4 regions of the Paenibacillus sp. EKM301P genome follow, and region 4 is predicted to be linked to each of the others. Evidence: predicted binding sites of a transcription regulator. Region 4 holds the regulator's gene; each other region holds the start of a gene.
The links. Region 4 encodes Rex, which represses fermentation and respiration genes when NADH is low (regulators of the CRP and FNR family bind a similar motif). Its sites were predicted from a motif close to TTGTGAAATATTTCACAA; they were not measured.

Region 1: a site for Rex is predicted at 1,614-1,631, ahead of nirB (nitrite reductase large subunit NirB). Genes of this name have one in related genera too.
Region 2: a site for Rex is predicted at 2,257-2,274, ahead of adhE (bifunctional acetaldehyde-CoA/alcohol dehydrogenase). Genes of this name have one in related genera too.
Region 3: a site for Rex is predicted at 2,049-2,066, ahead of HFD99_RS18670 (cytochrome ubiquinol oxidase subunit I). Genes of this name have one in related genera too.

Annotation. Positions count from the first base shown of each region.
Region 1 covers NZ_JAALFM010000012.1:101,685-105,877, reverse strand. Annotated here, with positions in the region: gene HFD99_RS21395 (spore germination protein) at 1-1,422, opposite strand, end outside; gene nirB (nitrite reductase large subunit NirB) at 1,739-4,168, shown strand.
Region 2 covers NZ_JAALFM010000001.1:343,230-347,422, forward strand. Annotated here, with positions in the region: gene adhE (bifunctional acetaldehyde-CoA/alcohol dehydrogenase) at 1-2,181, opposite strand, end outside; gene HFD99_RS01780 (Crp/Fnr family transcriptional regulator) at 2,441-3,157, shown strand; gene HFD99_RS01785 (dioxygenase family protein) at 3,300-4,067, opposite strand.
Region 3 covers NZ_JAALFM010000008.1:103,441-107,633, forward strand. Annotated here, with positions in the region: gene cydB (cytochrome d ubiquinol oxidase subunit II) at 1-588, opposite strand, end outside; gene HFD99_RS18670 (cytochrome ubiquinol oxidase subunit I) at 575-1,981, opposite strand; gene HFD99_RS18675 (response regulator transcription factor) at 2,386-4,035, opposite strand; gene HFD99_RS18680 (cache domain-containing sensor histidine kinase) at 4,028-4,193, opposite strand, start outside.
Region 4 covers NZ_JAALFM010000001.1:116,803-120,995, forward strand. Annotated here, with positions in the region: gene HFD99_RS00515 (cell wall elongation regulator TseB-like domain-containing protein) at 304-828, opposite strand; gene HFD99_RS00520 (amidohydrolase) at 866-2,167, opposite strand; gene HFD99_RS00525 (redox-sensing transcriptional repressor Rex) at 2,154-2,807, opposite strand; gene dinG (ATP-dependent DNA helicase DinG) at 2,835-4,193, opposite strand, start outside.

The DNA.
Region 1 (4,193 bases), on a different contig from region 4:
CAAAAGGCGTAAGGTAATGCCCGCACTGTATGTCGGTATCGAAAACGATGAAATGGCAGTAACCGCAACCACAATCACTAGGAATGGGCTAACGATGCCCGCATTTACAGCAGCGTCGCCGATAACCAAGCCTCCCACAATGCCCATCGCAGGGCCAATGGGTTTGGGCAGGCGAATGCCGGCCTCTCGCAGAATTTCGATAGAGATTTCCAAAATCATAACTTCTATAACGGATGGGAAAGGGACGCCTTGACGGGTTCCGATAATGCTAATGACCAGCTTGGTCGGAATTAAACCGGGATGAAACGATATAAAAGAAATGTACAGAGCAGGCCCCATAAGCGCTATAAAAGCCCCGCTAAACCGTAGCAGACGTAATAGTGTCCCCGGAATCCATCGCTCATAATAGTCCTCGGGAGATTGAAGCAGCATACTGAAGGTCACCGGGACAATAAGTGCAAAGGGAGTACCATCCAGTAAGATCGCTATTCTTCCCTCCAACAAAGCATTAATAACACGGTCAGGACGCTCTGTATTATGAGCCTGTTGGAACGGACTTAAATAATTGTCTTCGATGAGTTGTTCCACATACCCGGATTCAGGTAAAAAATCCATGTCTATTTTTGATATTCTGCGGCTTACTTCTTCAAGAAGGTCCGGATTCACAATATCCTTTATATACGCGATAACCAGATCTTTTTTGATTCTGCTGCCCACTTGAAATTTCTTCATTTCCAGACTTTTATTTAAACCCTGGCGTCGAAGCATCGAAGTGTTTTCACTCAATACTTCCGTAAAACCGATTCTGGGACCCCGAAGCAATGCTTCAGAGGTTGGTTCATTGACGGAGCGAATAGCGCCATTAGGAGGGCCCACCAGTAGCGCTTCCTTCATTCCTTCAATTAATAGGGCGGTATGACCTAAAAGGATGAACTCGTACAGTTCCTCCATACGGGTAACTTCACTAATTTGCGTAAGTGGCATCAGGCTTTCTTTTATAAAAGAGTTACTTAACCCTTCCGGTTGTTCCTGTTGATCCTGACCCTGCTGGCCCTCAAACATCAAGACCTCTAATACCTGCTCGCTCATAAGCTTTTCATCCTGCATACCATCTATGAAGACTAACATGGACCGAGCATGAAATTTCTTCACCATAAACTCACGAAAATGCACATCACTATTTTCGCCAATAGCTTCACGAATTGCCTGTAAGTCGGAATCATAATTTCCTGTAATTTTAGAGCTCGGTTCATGCTGCTGATCCATGGGACCTTCGTTATGTTTGGATTTGGCTCCCTTACTGCCGACAAACGAATAAATCGAGGTGTTTATATAATAAATTCCTAAAGGAATAATCAACGCGAGGCCAGCTTGAAAGAGTGTATTCCAGCTAGGAAGATAAGTAATGATTTTAGACCACATGATGATTACCTCCAAACAATTCAATTCGTTTTCCCATAAGATATAAGTTGTTCATAAAGTATTCCTTATAAAGGCTGTATTTACACATGAATTGGAAAGATTCATTCGAAGAACTGTATCATTTCCGGCTCTTACCGTTATCCCTTGAAGTTGAATAGGGAAATCCCTAATTATTCTTAATTTTAACTACATTGTGATCCAAATCACATATAGACCTATCTGCTGTATTAAAATAGAAGCATAAACAGAATTTCATAGGAACGTTGGAGATGTCGTCGGATAGGGAGTATCGTCGAATGAATGGAGGAACCGGTATATGATAAACAGTAAAAAGAAGCTTGTGGTTATAGGGAACGGGATGGCTGGTATCAATACGGTCGAACAAATTTTAAAATTAACAGATAAATATGAAATTACAGTCCTGGGAAGTGAGCCGCATCCGAACTATAACAGGATCATGCTCTCTTATGTGTTGGAAGGTAGTAAAACAATAGATGATATCATACTGAACGATTTGCAATGGTATGCGGATCAAGGGATTACTTTATATACAGGAAAAATGGTTAAAAGCATCGACGGTGAGCACAAGAAGATTCTCACCGAAGACGGACTGGAAATTGATTACGATGTGGCTTTGGTGGCTACTGGTTCACAATCGTTTATTCTGCCTATTCCGGGTAAAGAACTACCGGGAGTTATTGGTTTCCGAGATATCGCCGATTGCTCGGCCATGCTGGAAGCAGCGAAGACCTATAAAAAGGCGGCTGTCATTGGCGGAGGTCTATTGGGGCTGGAGGCAGCTAAAGGCTTGGTCAACCTAGGAATGGATGTTACGGTCGTTCACTTAATGGAAGATTTGATGGAACGTCAGCTGGACCGGGAAGCCTCTGCGATGTTGAAAGCAGAACTGGAACGTCAGGGAATCAAGTTTGCTATGCAAATGCAAACTGCGGAAGTGTACGGTCAAGATCGGGTACAAGGACTGCGCTTCTCGGATGGAAGCGAGCTGGAAGCAGATTTGGTCGTAATGGCCGTCGGAATCAAGCCTAATATCCAGGTAGCTGTGGAAAGTGGTATGGAAACGAACCGTGGGATTGTGGTCGATGATTTGATGAGAACCTCCTTGCCGGACGTATATGCCGTAGGGGAATGTGTTGAACACCGTGGGGTCTGCTACGGTCTGGTAGCTCCGCTGTTTGAACAGGGAAGTGTAATTGCCAAACATTTGGCAGGCGCGGATACCGAAGGTTATGCAGGATCGGTAGTTTCCACCAAGCTCAAAATTTCAGGGGTGGATGTTTTCTCAGCTGGCGAATTCATAACCCAGCCTGAACATACGGTGATTGTAGCAAAGGATGAGTGGAAGCGCACATACAAAAAAGTGCTGCTTCGTGATAATAAAATTGTGGGGACTGTACTGTTCGGCGATGTGAGCGAATCTGCTAGTCTTCAAAAGTATGTGCGTCAGCAAACGCCAATGACAGATGAAATATATGGACAGCTTATGGGTACTGGATGCAGCAATCACGGGGCGAAAACATCATCCGCTGAAACGATGGCCGATGACGAAATTGTGTGTGGCTGTAACGGTGTAACTAAAAAGGCGATTGTGGATGCAATTAATGAAAATGGACTAACCACAGTCGACGAAATTAAGGCATGTACCGGAGCTACGCGTTCCTGTGGTGGATGTAAGCCAGTGGTTGAGCAAATTTTGCAATATGTTCTTGGAGACAGCTTCAAGACGTCAGCCAAGCAAGGAATATGTGGTTGTACAACATTGAGCCGGGATGAGATTGTGGAAGCGATCAAAACCAAAGGGCTGACAACTACGCGTGAAGTGATGAATGTACTGGGTTGGCATAATGATGAAGGATGCTCCAAATGCCGTCCGGCGCTGAATTATTATTTAGGGATGATTAACCCAGATACCTATGAAAATGAGGGAGATTCCCGCTTTGTAAATGAGCGATTGCATGCGAACATTCAAAAAGACGGAACGTTTACAGTGGTGCCAAGAATGTACGGCGGTGTAACGACTCCAGAGGATCTGAAGAAAATAGCTGATGTTTCTCTTAAATACAACGTTAAAGTCGTTAAAGTAACTGGGGGACAGCGGCTGGATTTGATTGGTGTCCGTAAAGAAGATCTGCCTAAAGTGTGGGAAGAACTCGATATGCCTTCAGGATATGCCTACGCGAAATCACTTCGTACGGTTAAAACCTGTGTTGGATCGCAATTTTGCCGTTTTGGTACACAGGATTCGATGGGAATGGGTGAAGTGCTGGAACGGAAATTTGAACGACTGGATTTCCCAGCAAAATTCAAATTAGCAGTTAATGGCTGTCCACGCAACTGTGCGGAATCATGTACAAAAGATATCGGAATCGTAGGCAATGACGGGGGCTGGGAGATCTTTATCGGTGGAAACGGCGGTATTAAAGCACGGTTGGCTGATTCACTCTGTAAAGTAAAAACGGACGCTGAACTGATTGATATTGTAGGAGCCGTGATGCAGTTCTATCGGGAAACAGGGCAATATCTAGAACGTACTTCGGAGTGGGTGGAACGGATCGGTTTGGAAGAGATTCAGAAGGTTGTCGTTCACGATACCGCTAATCGACAAGCTTTAGTAGAACGTATTGAATTTGCACTACAACAGGTCGAAGACCCGTGGAAAAAGATCATCAATGATGAGGATACACGTAAAAATCTATTTGAAGTTGTCACTCCATCTATTGTGTAATTGTATCTAAAATGCCTGAGGAAGG
Region 2 (4,193 bases), 230 kb from region 4:
GTTAATACCCAAGAATGCATTAGCAAACGCCATACCTGCAAGTGTAGAAGCATTATGCATTTTTTCGCGAGCCAGCTTATCACCAGTCAGAGCCGATTGCTCCAGGTATTGGAATACCAGTTGAATAGCTTTAATTGCCAGACCATCTGTATAATCATTGGCCATTACAGACACATAAGCCTCGATAGCATGCGTCAGAACGTCCATACCTGTATCGGCTACAGCAGTTTTAGGCAGCGAATATACAAACACAGGGTCAATAATTGCCACATCAGGAGTCAACTCATAGTCAGCCAGCGGGTACTTCGTGTTACCCAGGTTTTTGTCCGTAATAACTGCAAACGATGTAACTTCCGAACCTGTACCCGAAGTTGTAGGGATAGCCACAAATTGTGCTTTTTGACCCAGACGTGGGTACTTGTAAATCCGTTTACGGATATCCATGAATTTTTGTTTCAAGTTATTGAAATCAGTATCCGGATATTCATAGAACATCCACATGCCTTTAGCAGCATCCATTGGCGAACCGCCACCGAGTGCGATGATGCAATCCGGTTGGAAACGTCTCATCATTTCAGTACCGCGCTCTACCGTAACTGTCGATGGATCTGGCTCTACTTCGGAGAACACTTCAATAGCAACCGGTGTTTGACGCTGGTGCAAATAATGGATGACACGGTCCACATATCCGAGTTTCACCATCATAGGGTCAGTGATAATGGCTACACGTGTGATATCAGGCATTTTAGCAAGATACTGTGTCGAATTTTTTTCAAAATAGATTTTGGAAGGTACTTTGAACCATTGCATATTCACCGTCCGTTTCGCCACCCTTTTCACATTAATCAAGTTAACTGCAGATACGTTCGACGAAGTCGAGTTACGACCGTACGAACCGCAACCAAGTGTCAACGAAGGAAGGTTGGTGTTGTAAATATCACCGATTGCGCCATGTGTGGAAGGTGCATTTACAATGATACGTCCTGTTTGCAAACGATCTGCGAAGCGAGCAATAACATCCTCATCTTGCGAATGGATTGCTGACGAGTGACCCATACCGCCGAACTCTACGACTTCAGCAGCACGTTGGATACCTTGCTCTGCATTTTTTACTTTGTAGCAAGCCAATACCGGACTCAATTTTTCCGCAGATAATGGGAATTTGGTTCCTACTCCTTCAATTTCAGCGACCAAAATTTTGGTTCCTGCCGGTACTGTAATACCGCTCATTTCAGCGATTTTTACAGCAGACTGGCCGACAATGGCCGGGTTCACTGCACACTTTTCTACATTCATAGCTCCTTGAGTGAGCTTAGCTGCCTCTTCTTTATTTACAAAGTAGCAACCATTAGCAATCATCAATTTCTTCACTTGCTCGAAGATAGGCTCTTCAATAATTACAGCTTGTTCCGAAGCACAAATCATACCGTTATCAAAAGATTTAGAAAGGATAAGGTCGTTCACGGCCTGTTTGATATCGGCTGTTTTCTCAATAAAGCAAGGTACGTTACCAGGACCTACGCCAAGTGCAGGTTTACCACAGCTATAAGCTGCCTTAACCATGCCTGATCCACCAGTTGCCAAAATCAACGCTACATCAGAGTGGTTCATCAGTACATTTGTTTTATCCATCGAAGGTGCTTCAATCCATTGAATACAATCCGCTGGAGCACCATGTTTAACAGCTGCTTCAAGCAAGACGCGAGCTGCTTCCGCACTACACGATTGAGCAGATGGATGGAAGCCGAAAATGATTGGGTTACGTGTTTTAATGGCAATTAACGCTTTGAACATCGTAGTCGAAGTTGGGTTTGTTACTGGAGTAATCCCCATGATAATACCGACTGGTTCAGCTATCTTTTGAAAACTATCAAAGTCATTGTCTTCAATGACACCGACGGTTTTCTCATTTTTGATGCTATGGTAGACATATTCTGTTGCAAACATGTTTTTGGTGATTTTGTCCTCGTACACACCGCGTCCTGTTTCTTCAACAGCCAACTTCGCGAGGTGCATGTGCTTATCCATCCCTGCGAGTGCCATAGCTTGTACGATTTCGTCAATCTGCTCCTGATTCATACTCATGAAAGCTTGCTGTGCCCGGTTCGCCCGGTCAATCAGCGTTTGAATATACTGCTCTGCGCTTTGCTCTTTTTGGATAACCTCGTTTTTAACAGCCATTTCCCTCATCCTCCTGTTATCTCGTGTACTATCTCTTGTTCACGCACTGATCGTAACACAGCTTTCTAAGATATTTTGTGATTTTTTTCACAATCTATTTAAAATTTTATTTTATGAAGTGAATTAAATCACAAAGTTTGGAATTCTGCCACTTTTACCCCCTCATCTTGCCCCAAAAACGCATTGCACAGGTATATAATGAATTTGAATTGATCAAGTTGCAGATAAAATAACATAGGATACAAAGGGGAAATGGACGATGAGAAACCCTACAAATGTAATGGAAGCCCGCGGCAACACCTGTTGCTTCTCGGAGGCCAGCTTCAACCGGCTGCAAGTGATGATGAAAGATCGAGTTATGCCAGAAAGTTCGCATCTGTTCTGGGAAGGAGATACAGCGGATAAGCTGTTTTATATTAAGCGCGGACGCGTAAAAGTGACCAAAACAACGGATGAGGGTAAGGAACTTATTCTATATATGTATCAAAGCGGCGATCTTGTTGGTCAAGCTGATCCTTTCTTCGGCACTAAGCATTCCTTTTCTGCTGAGGTTCTGGAGGACAGTGATATTGGCGTAATCGATCATACAGATTTGGAGTTGCTTATTTGTCAGCATTGTGATTTTGCGATTGACTTTATGAAATGGATGGGATCGCATCACCGCATTACCCAGACCAAGTTCCGCGATTTGATGATGTACGGCAAGCCTGGCGCTCTATGTTCCACACTCATCCGACTATGCAACACCTATGGTGAGCCTCACGGCGACTATATTCTGATTCATAAAAAGATTACTCATACTGACTTATCAAATATGATCGGTGCTACCCGGGAAAGTGTAAATCGGATGCTCAGTGATCTGCGTAAGAAAAATGCAGTCGAATACGATAATGGTATGATTGTTGTCAAGGATTTGGAAATGCTGCAAGGTGTATGTCATTGTGAATTGTGCCCACGTGAGATTTGCCGGATATAATAAATTTTTTTAATGTAAAAGGGAGTGCTGTAAGCCATTATTAGCTTATAACACTCCCTAATTTTATTCCACTCCCCATTTTTTAGAGAACGGACGGGACAGTAACAAAGCACATAACTCGACCTTCTTCTGCCTACCCACTTTAAAACTGCAAACATAGATAACTTAAATTTCCCATCTCATAGCTTCTATGGATGACCTTAGCTTTGTTTGCAGGGTCGCCACTACCCATTGCAATAAACAACGGTACAAAGTGTTCTGCTCTAGGTACAGCCTGACGAGCATACGGCGCTTCGCTTTCATAGTGATCTAAAGCTTCTATATCTCCGCTTTGCACTTTTTCGATAATCCAGTCATCAAAATCAATTGCCCAACGTTCCGTTTTCGTTTCTCCCCATTTGACAATACGCAGATTATGGACAGTCACGCCACTGCCAATGACCAGAATATCTTGTTCTCCCAACTCACGCAGCACTTCACCAATGGCAAATTGTGCTTTGGGCGAGAGGTACGGATTTACGGAAATCTGAACTACCGGAATGTCTGCCTCAGGATACATACGATGCAACAATGTCCAGGAACCATGATCCAGTCCTCTCACATGATCAGTTTGTACCTCGATGCCGTTTTGTTCATATAACTTTTTCAACTTATTAGCTAGTTCAACAGAACCATGTGCTGGATATTTCACTTCGTACAGTTCCGGTGGGAAACCTCCAAAATCATAAATTGTATCGTATATGTCATCCATTGAACTAATCGTTAACATTTGTGTCTCCCAGTGAGCTGTAAAGATAACAATCGCCTTAGGATGAATGCTTTTCCCCAACTGCTCTAAAAATGCAGTATAGTCCGTCTGTTCAATAGCAAGCATAGGTGATCCGTGGGCTAAAAATAAAGATGGTATCATTAAAATCTCCTTATCGTATACAGTTTATTTTATTCATATAGTAACTTTATGTAAGTTATAATACATAAGTAATAGAGTAATGTCAATCTCGATGCCAGCATATACTCAAAGATCAGCAATTTCTTT
Region 3 (4,193 bases), on a different contig from region 4:
CGCGATCACACGAGCACGATCCCTTACTTCACCAATCGTCCGCAGAGAAATGAACGTCAGCCCGTGCATAAGGCACATTCCGACCACGGTCAGTCCAATCCATACGGTGTATCCATTGAACACATCCAAGAATCCGGCTTTCAGATCCATGTTTTGCTGAATAGGTACACCCTTCACCAAAGCCGCAAAGGCCATGCCAAACAGCATCGGCGGCAGGAAGCTGCCAATCAGAATGCAAGCATCCCACGTTCCTGTCCACCCTTTCCCTTCGGCCTTGCCACGGAACTCAAAGGAGACTCCTCGCAAGATCAAACCTAGCAAAATAAATACAAATACCAGATAATATCCGCTAAACATCGTTGCATAAAAATGCGGAAAAGCGGCAAACATCGCACCTGCTGCTGTAATCAGCCACACTTCGTTGGCATCCCAGAATGGACCAATCGTATTGATCATCAAACGTTTTTGTTGGTCATTACGCGGCACTAATCCCGTAGCCATCCCTACGCCAAAATCAAAGCCCTCTAGAAAAAAGAAGCCTGTAAACAGCACAGCGATCAATAAGAACCATAAATCATTTAACGACAATGCTGTCACCCCCTTGAGCAAATGGATCATGAATTACCGTATGCTGATGCGGCTCCATATCTGGGCCTTTACGAGCGGTACGAGCAAACAGGAATGCCAATACACCCGTTAAAATGAGATACAACGTCGTAAATGCAATCAGTGAGAACAACACTTCTCCTGCTACAACGGTAGGTGAAACAGAATCTTTTGTTTGCAGCAAACCAAATACAGTCCACGGCTGACGTCCCATTTCTGTCATGATCCAGCCCGCGGTATTGCCAATGAATGGGAGCGATATCCCCCACAGCATAAGATGGAAGAACCAACGATGGGAGCCCTCCAATTTTTGTCGAAAACTCAGATAAGCTCCGTACAGAGCAAGTGCAATCATGGCACAGCCTGCCGCAATCATAATGCGGAAGCTCCAGAAGGTCGTACGGACAGGCGGAATATAATCACCCGGACCGTAGGTCTTTTCATACTGTGCTTGAAGCTCCTTCATACCAGGCACAGAGCCGGAAAACTTGCTATACGACAGAAAGCTCAGTGCAAACGGAACCTTAATCTCAAAGGTATTTTCCTGCTTATCAGGATCAATATTGGCAATAATCGTCCAAGGCGCTGGATCGCCACTGTCTCCCCACAGAGCTTCACTGGCTGCCATCTTCATGGGCTGTGTTTTGATCAAATATTGAGCCTGTCCATGACCAAACAAAGGAATAGCAATGGCACAGATTAATGCAACAATAATGCTCAATTTAAAAGAAGGTTTAAAGAAGTCCATATTCTTTTTATGCATCAGCTTCCAAGCACTAATCCCAGCTACGAGGAAAGCTCCAGTTGCAATAGCAGCAAAGATGGTGTGAGGATACTCCCACAAAAGCTGCTCGTTCGTTAACAAAGCAGCAAAATCTTGCATTTCTGCACGGCCATTTACAACCCCATATCCTACGGGACGTTGCATGAATGAATTAGCAGCCAAAATCCACAAAGCCGAGAGCATCGTACCAATCGCTACTAGCCACATGCAAACTAAATGGACAGTTTTGGATAGTCTTTCCCAGCCGAATACCCATAGGCCGATAAAGGTTGATTCCAGAAAAAATGCAAGCAATGCTTCAATCGCTAGCGGTGTACCAAATACATCACCGACAAAACGGGAAAAGTCCGACCAATTCATTCCGAACTGGAACTCCTGCAAAATTCCGGTAACTACGCCCAGCGCAAAGTTAATCAGCAGAAACGTTCCCCAGAATTGAGCCATTTTTTTGTACAAGTCTTTTTTCTTGATAACATACATAGTCTCCATAATTGCCACCAACAATGACAATCCAATGGAGATTGGCACATAAACAAAATGAAGAATCGTAGTGGTTGCAAACTGCAACCGTGCCAAATCCAATACGTCCATGATGCTGCTCCTCCTCTGTACTTCCCTTAACAATGATTTAATGTTTGTGATCTGAAGTCTTTTATATTTGTGATTGTATTCACATTGTTACATATGAAACCGTCACTTTTTTAGGAAATGACTCACTTAGCTAACTTCCCCATGGTTGCCATAACCGGGCTTCAGATTATCCCCATTATATAGAATAAATTTAAATGAAATAGAATCAAAAATGTGAACATCGTGTCAAAGTTGTGTCATAACGATGGCATTTTTATGAAAATGCCCTAAAATCCATAATCAATGTGACATTTTCTATTGATTCGTCTTTTTTCAATATATAAAAAAAGAGCCTCTCTTCATGCGGAGGATATACCTCCGACATCTGCAAGAGAGACTTCATAACGTTAAACCTAGGGAATCGATCAACAGCCATCTGTTCCTCCGTTCTTTTGGACCTGATTACGGTAGGAGGAAGGTGACATTCCAACATACTTTTTAAATTTACTATGAAAATAATCTGCATTCGCATATCCCACACGGCCCGCCACTTGGTGTACCTTAATCCCCTGTGCAAGCAATTCCCTTGCTCGCTCAATCCTTACCTTATCCAGGTAGGCATTAAAAGCCTCGCCTGTATGACTTTTGAACAGTTTGCCCAAATACCCACTATTGTAATTGAACATATCTGCCAGTAACTCCAGTCGCAAATTTTCATCATAATGACCATGTATAAAGTCAATCATTTGCTTCATGATGATCTCCTTGCCACCCGTATCAGTCTGGCCAATCCACTGCAACACATGTTCGAGCGAGTGATCCACCAGCTCGCCCAATGTTGAATAGGCATATACATTGGTAATCAAGTTGGAATGCTCCTCCAGCACGGTCCGGCTGTGTTCCTGTCCAGCTGCATATTTGTTCAGTGCGAGTGTGAACGTCTGAGCGAAGGCCGCCTTAATTGCAGATTCTGTACGATAAATCTGGGGAAATTGGACTTCCATGTCCTTAATGACACGGGTCGCCGCTTTACCATTAGCCATATCCAGCGCGTAGTACAGCTTTTCTGCATAACGCATGGGATCATCTGATGCTCTGTCAGACGCTTCATCCATTTCAGCAGGGACTGTCTCCCATTCATGTAGGTCGCCGGGAAGCATGACTCTTTCTGCCCGGAACAAAAACGTACGCTCCAATAATCGTAACGCCTGCTCAAAAGATTTGGGGATCTCCTTAAGAATGTCTACCGGAGCGCCGGCAGCCCCATAGATTTCATTTACCCACGGTTTTAGCTCCTGTCGCCATGCAGCCAGCAACTGAACAGCATCTTTTTCCGTTTTTAACATGGCGGGAAGCAATAGGCCCGTATATATTCCAGCCTCAAACACAATGCCTCTACCCTGCTCACGACACAATTCGGCCAGCCGCTGCTTTGCTGCCAACTGCCGGGCTTGCCGATCCCAGTCAGGTATACGCAAATCCAGCAGAATCACCTGATAGCTACTCCAGTCCAAGGCTGGTAACGCTGGCTGTTGTCCGTGTTTTCCACCGCCGTTTTGGTGTTCAGCCTGCTTGGATGCACGATGGCTGGGTTCTACAGCATTACGAGCATGTTCTCCATGAACCGGAAACAGCAATGCTTCGATCCAATCGCGCTCATGCGAAGACGGACTCCCCCACTTTCCATCTCCCTTTTCGTTTTCAATGCTTTGCCGTACTCGCTTTAGCTCCAGCGTCATTTCTTCCTCATCAACGGGCTTCAATAAATAACCATCCACCCCGAATCCCATGGCTTGCCTAGCATAATTAAAGTCTGCATATCCGCTTAAAATGAGAAAGTGATACGGCTCCCCATTCATTTGGCGTATGCTTTGTATAACCTCCAACCCACTCATCCCAGGCATACGAATATCTACAATGACCAGTTCCGGTCGATGCTCTCCGAACTTTTCCAAAGCCTCGCGTCCGTTCTCAGCCGTATCGACGATGCGAAAGCCACAATCTCCCCAGTCAATAATGGAAGACAGTCCTTCACGGATCGCAGGCTCATCATCTACAATCATCGCTTTATACATTCGGCGCTTCCTCCCTTGGTATGGAAAAGTATACGGTTGTTCCTACCTGTAATGCGCTTTCAATATGCAGACCATAACGTTCACCATACATCAATGTCAGACGTTGATGAACATTGCGTAGACCAATACTGCTCCCTTCCGGCTCCTCCGCACCCGTG
Region 4 (4,193 bases):
GTGGAGGAGTTGTGATAAGGCAAAAAGATGCTTCTGGCTTTTAGTCCAGCTTTGCGGAGCATTAAGTAAAAAGACGCAAATACGAATTAAATCGTATTTGCGTCTTTTTCTAATACTTTCAATCATTCCAAGCTATATAGACTGAGTATAAAAGTTATTTGGAGTGGCCCCATAGCTGTCAGCCAGCGGAGTGGAACACTTGAATCTGCAGAAGCGAAGCGATCGTAAGATCAAATGGACTACGCAGCGCTCCTAACGCTTTTGGGTACTCCCAAGCCACCAATCCACACTCTTAACATGGTGCTAGTAATTAGGCAAAGTATACTTTATCCCCGTCGATGCTCCATCTGAGAAACGGTAAAAGGTATAGTTGTGATGGCTTTCATCATCGTAAAACAGTTGCCATACATATTCGCCATTGAACACACTCGGTTGGAGCCTTACAATTTTTGCATTTGGAAGTTGCTGCTGAATTATTGCTGTCATTTTTTGCTCGTCGACTCCGTTTTTCATCAGCTCGGTATGAACACCACTTGGATCTGCGGCAGGTATGTTAGGTTGCCCCTCCATTTTTTGAAAAGGAACCCACACCATTATATTTTCATTCTGTGCGTTTTTTCCTTGAACTACCCAATATATCTGATCCCACACAGACTTCCAAGTCTGAGTCGTGCTAACCAGACCACCTGATTGCTTGGCCTTCATGATAGCGGCATTTTTCTCAGCCACCTGGTCTTGAGTAACATACGAATAATACCAGAAAATGCTGACCAGGATCAGTATTACGGCCAAAATGGCGACCGCTATCCATTTCTTCTTATTTTTCAAACCTGTGCTTCCTCTCTAAGGGGATGTGACACCTAAATTAGCGCGACAGCAGCCCTTCAAAGGCGGCTTGTGCCTCATGTTTGATACGTTCCTCGTCCATCGTCAGGCATTCGCCATTTTTCACAACCTGACGGCCGTCTACCCACACATGAGCCACGTCTTTGGCACTTGCAGAGTATACGGCATGGGAAATAAGATCTGTACGCGGCAAGAAATGGGCCTGATCCAGATCTAGCGCGATAAAGTCAGCCTTATTGCCTGCTGCCAGCGCTCCTACCTCTTTTAAACCAATCGACTTTGCACCATACTCTGTTGCCAGACGTAGTGCTTCATTTGCAGGAACTGCCGTTGGGTCGCCAGATACTCCCTTGTGAATGAGTGCTGCCAGACGCATTTCCTCGAACATATCCAGGTTATTATTGCTGGCAGGACCATCTGTTCCGAGTGAAACAGTAACTCCTGCACGCAGCAATTCAGGCACTCTAGCTACACCACTTGCCAGCTTCAAGTTGCTGCCTGGATTATGCGATACCGCCACACCTCGTTCCGCTAACAAAGCTATTTCTTCGTCGTTCAAGTGAACGCCGTGGGCAACAAGTGAAGGACGGGAGAAAAAGCCAAGCTTATCTAGGTGTGCAACTGGACGCAAGCCGTAGTCGCGTACGTTTTGTTCAACTTCGGCGATCGTCTCGGACATGTGCGTATGCAATGGTAAATCGAGATCATGTGCTGCTTGAACAAATTTCTCAATAAACGCAGGCGGGCATGTGTATGGGGCATGAGGAGACATCATTGTTGTGATACGTCCGTCTGCTTTTCCATGCCAGTTACGCGCAAAAGTCACGGCCTCAGCTAGCTTAATCCGCTGTTCTTCTTCTGAACAGAGTCCAATGGCTCCACGCATCAAGCTTGCACGAATGCCCGACTCTTCAGCTACACGAGCCACCTCATCCATATGATCGTACATATCCAGGAAAGTCGTGGTTCCACCTTTCAGCATTTCCAGCACTGACAAAGAAGTTCCCCAGTACACATCCGTAGATGTAAACTTGGCTTCCATAGGCCACATTTTTTCCTGAAGCCACACTTGAAGTGCCAAATCATCTCCATACCCTCGCAGCAGAGACATCGCCGCATGACCATGAGTATTGATCAGACCAGGTAAAAACAATAACCCCTTGCCGTCGATTGCTTCTGTCTCTTCCTCACCCGCAGGCAAAGTCTCGCCAATGTAAGTAATACGGCTATCCTCCACAATCATAAAACCATGGATTACCCCAGCCTCGGGTCCATTCACGGCAAACGAGCCGTTTTTAATCATCCATTTATTCACTGTCATATTGTGCTTCTTCCTTTCCGTCCTCCAGATAATAAGCGAGGCTAAGCAAATCAGTTGTAAAGTCTGTGGCATGTATCCGAATGTTAGCCGGTGCCTTGAGAATGATAGGTGCAAAGTTCAAAATCGCTCCAATTCCACTCTCAATCAGCCTATCAGCTACGTGCTGTGCCTCAAAATCAGGTACAGTAATAATCCCGATTCGTATATTTTTTTCTTTCACAGTCGCTTCCAGTTCATCCATCGGCTGTACGACCAAAGTATTGATTCTGGTCCCAACCTTATCCGGGAACGCATCAAAAACCGCCACAATCTTCATATTGTCTTTTAAATAAGCATTATAGTTCGATAGGGCTTGACCCAGATTACCTGCTCCGACCAATACTACATTAATTTGCTGGTCGATTTTCAGGATATGGCGTATTTTCTCAATTAGATAAGAAACATCGTAACCGATGCCCTTCCGACCAAAATCGCCAAAATAGGCAAGATCTTTACGAATTTGGGCCGGATTCAAATCTAACCTCTGTCCCAGCTCTTGAGAAGAGACCGTAGCCACCTCCCGTTTGTGCAGTGCATTCAGATAACGTAAATATACGGGTAATCTCCGTACGACAGCCTCTGAAATTTTATCTGATTTCATACTTGCTCCCCCTAATTGTAACGGACTTTAAGTGTCCGTCCGTTGTGCCTCAGTCTCCGGGGCGGATTGGAGCCATTCGGCGATGCGAGGCACCATTTGCTCCGATGGCATATGCTCCATTTTTGGTCCCGGTAACGAGTACAAAAAGTGCTTTCCATAATAGGATTCGATCACACGCGTATCGTAAACGATGACGACTCCGTGGTCGCTCGCTGTACGTACCAATCGCCCAAATCCCTGTTTGAAGCGAATAACTGCTTGTGGTACAGACAGCTTCATAAATGGATTCTTCTTCTTCTGCTGGAGCAACTCGCTTTTGGCCTCCAGTAACGGGTGGTTGGGCGGTTGAAACGGCAAGCGAACGATAGCCAGACAAGTCAAAGCTTTCCCTGGAATATCGACGCCTTCCCAGAAGCTACTGGTTCCCAGCAATACAGAAGCTTTCGCTTCCTGAAAACGGCGGGTTAGCTTGCTGCGACTCCCACTGTCCACACCTTGTCCTAACACGGTAATATCGCTGGACGCTAACGCCTCTTTGAGCGGCTCATACACTTGCCGGAGCATCCGATAGGAAGTAAACAGAACGAGCATTCTCCCCCGCGTTGCCTGGGCAGTCGCTCCTAGAGAGCTAACGAGCATCTCTACAAAATGTGCATCTCCTACACTGCCCTTCACACTCGGAAAATCTCGCGGAATGACCAGCAACACCTGATCCCTATAATTAAAGGGTGATGGGAGCTGTGACGTCATTAATCGTCCTTGATCTGCTGCCTCCTGCAAACCGAGTTGATCGGTCATGTACTGAAACGATTTATCTACTGATAAAGTAGCAGATGTCAGAATAATACTTCTTTTTTTGTCAAAAAACATTTCTTTCAACTGGCGGCTCACATCGACGGGCACCGCATAAAATTGCAATGATTTACTACGGAATTGTCCACTCGCTTCAAGCCAATATACGGTTGTTTCATCATCGAGTCGTATAAAGAAGCGCAAATTTTCCCTAATCCCCGCCAAATCCTTAAGCAGACCCGTGATATCTGTAATGAGACTATCCGCCGCATAATCGTCATGTTCTTCCTTGACATCCAGCATCAGCTTGTCGCCCTTGCGCAAAATTTCGCTCAATGTTACATAAAGCTGATTTTCCAATGCCGCCGCCTGATCCCACTTTGCAGGCTTGGCTGACGGTTTGAGACGCGAAGAAAATTGCCCCGTTTCACCTGGTGTGGCATCAGTTCGCTCTGGTAACATGCCAAACAGCTTATCGCTTAGTAGGTCCCAAGTTTCCTTAACCTCTAACACAAGTGGGTACAACTGATCAATGACCGAGGCCCATTCCGTCGACTTCTCATGCCCCGACTTTGCCAACTGCTGACGTAACGA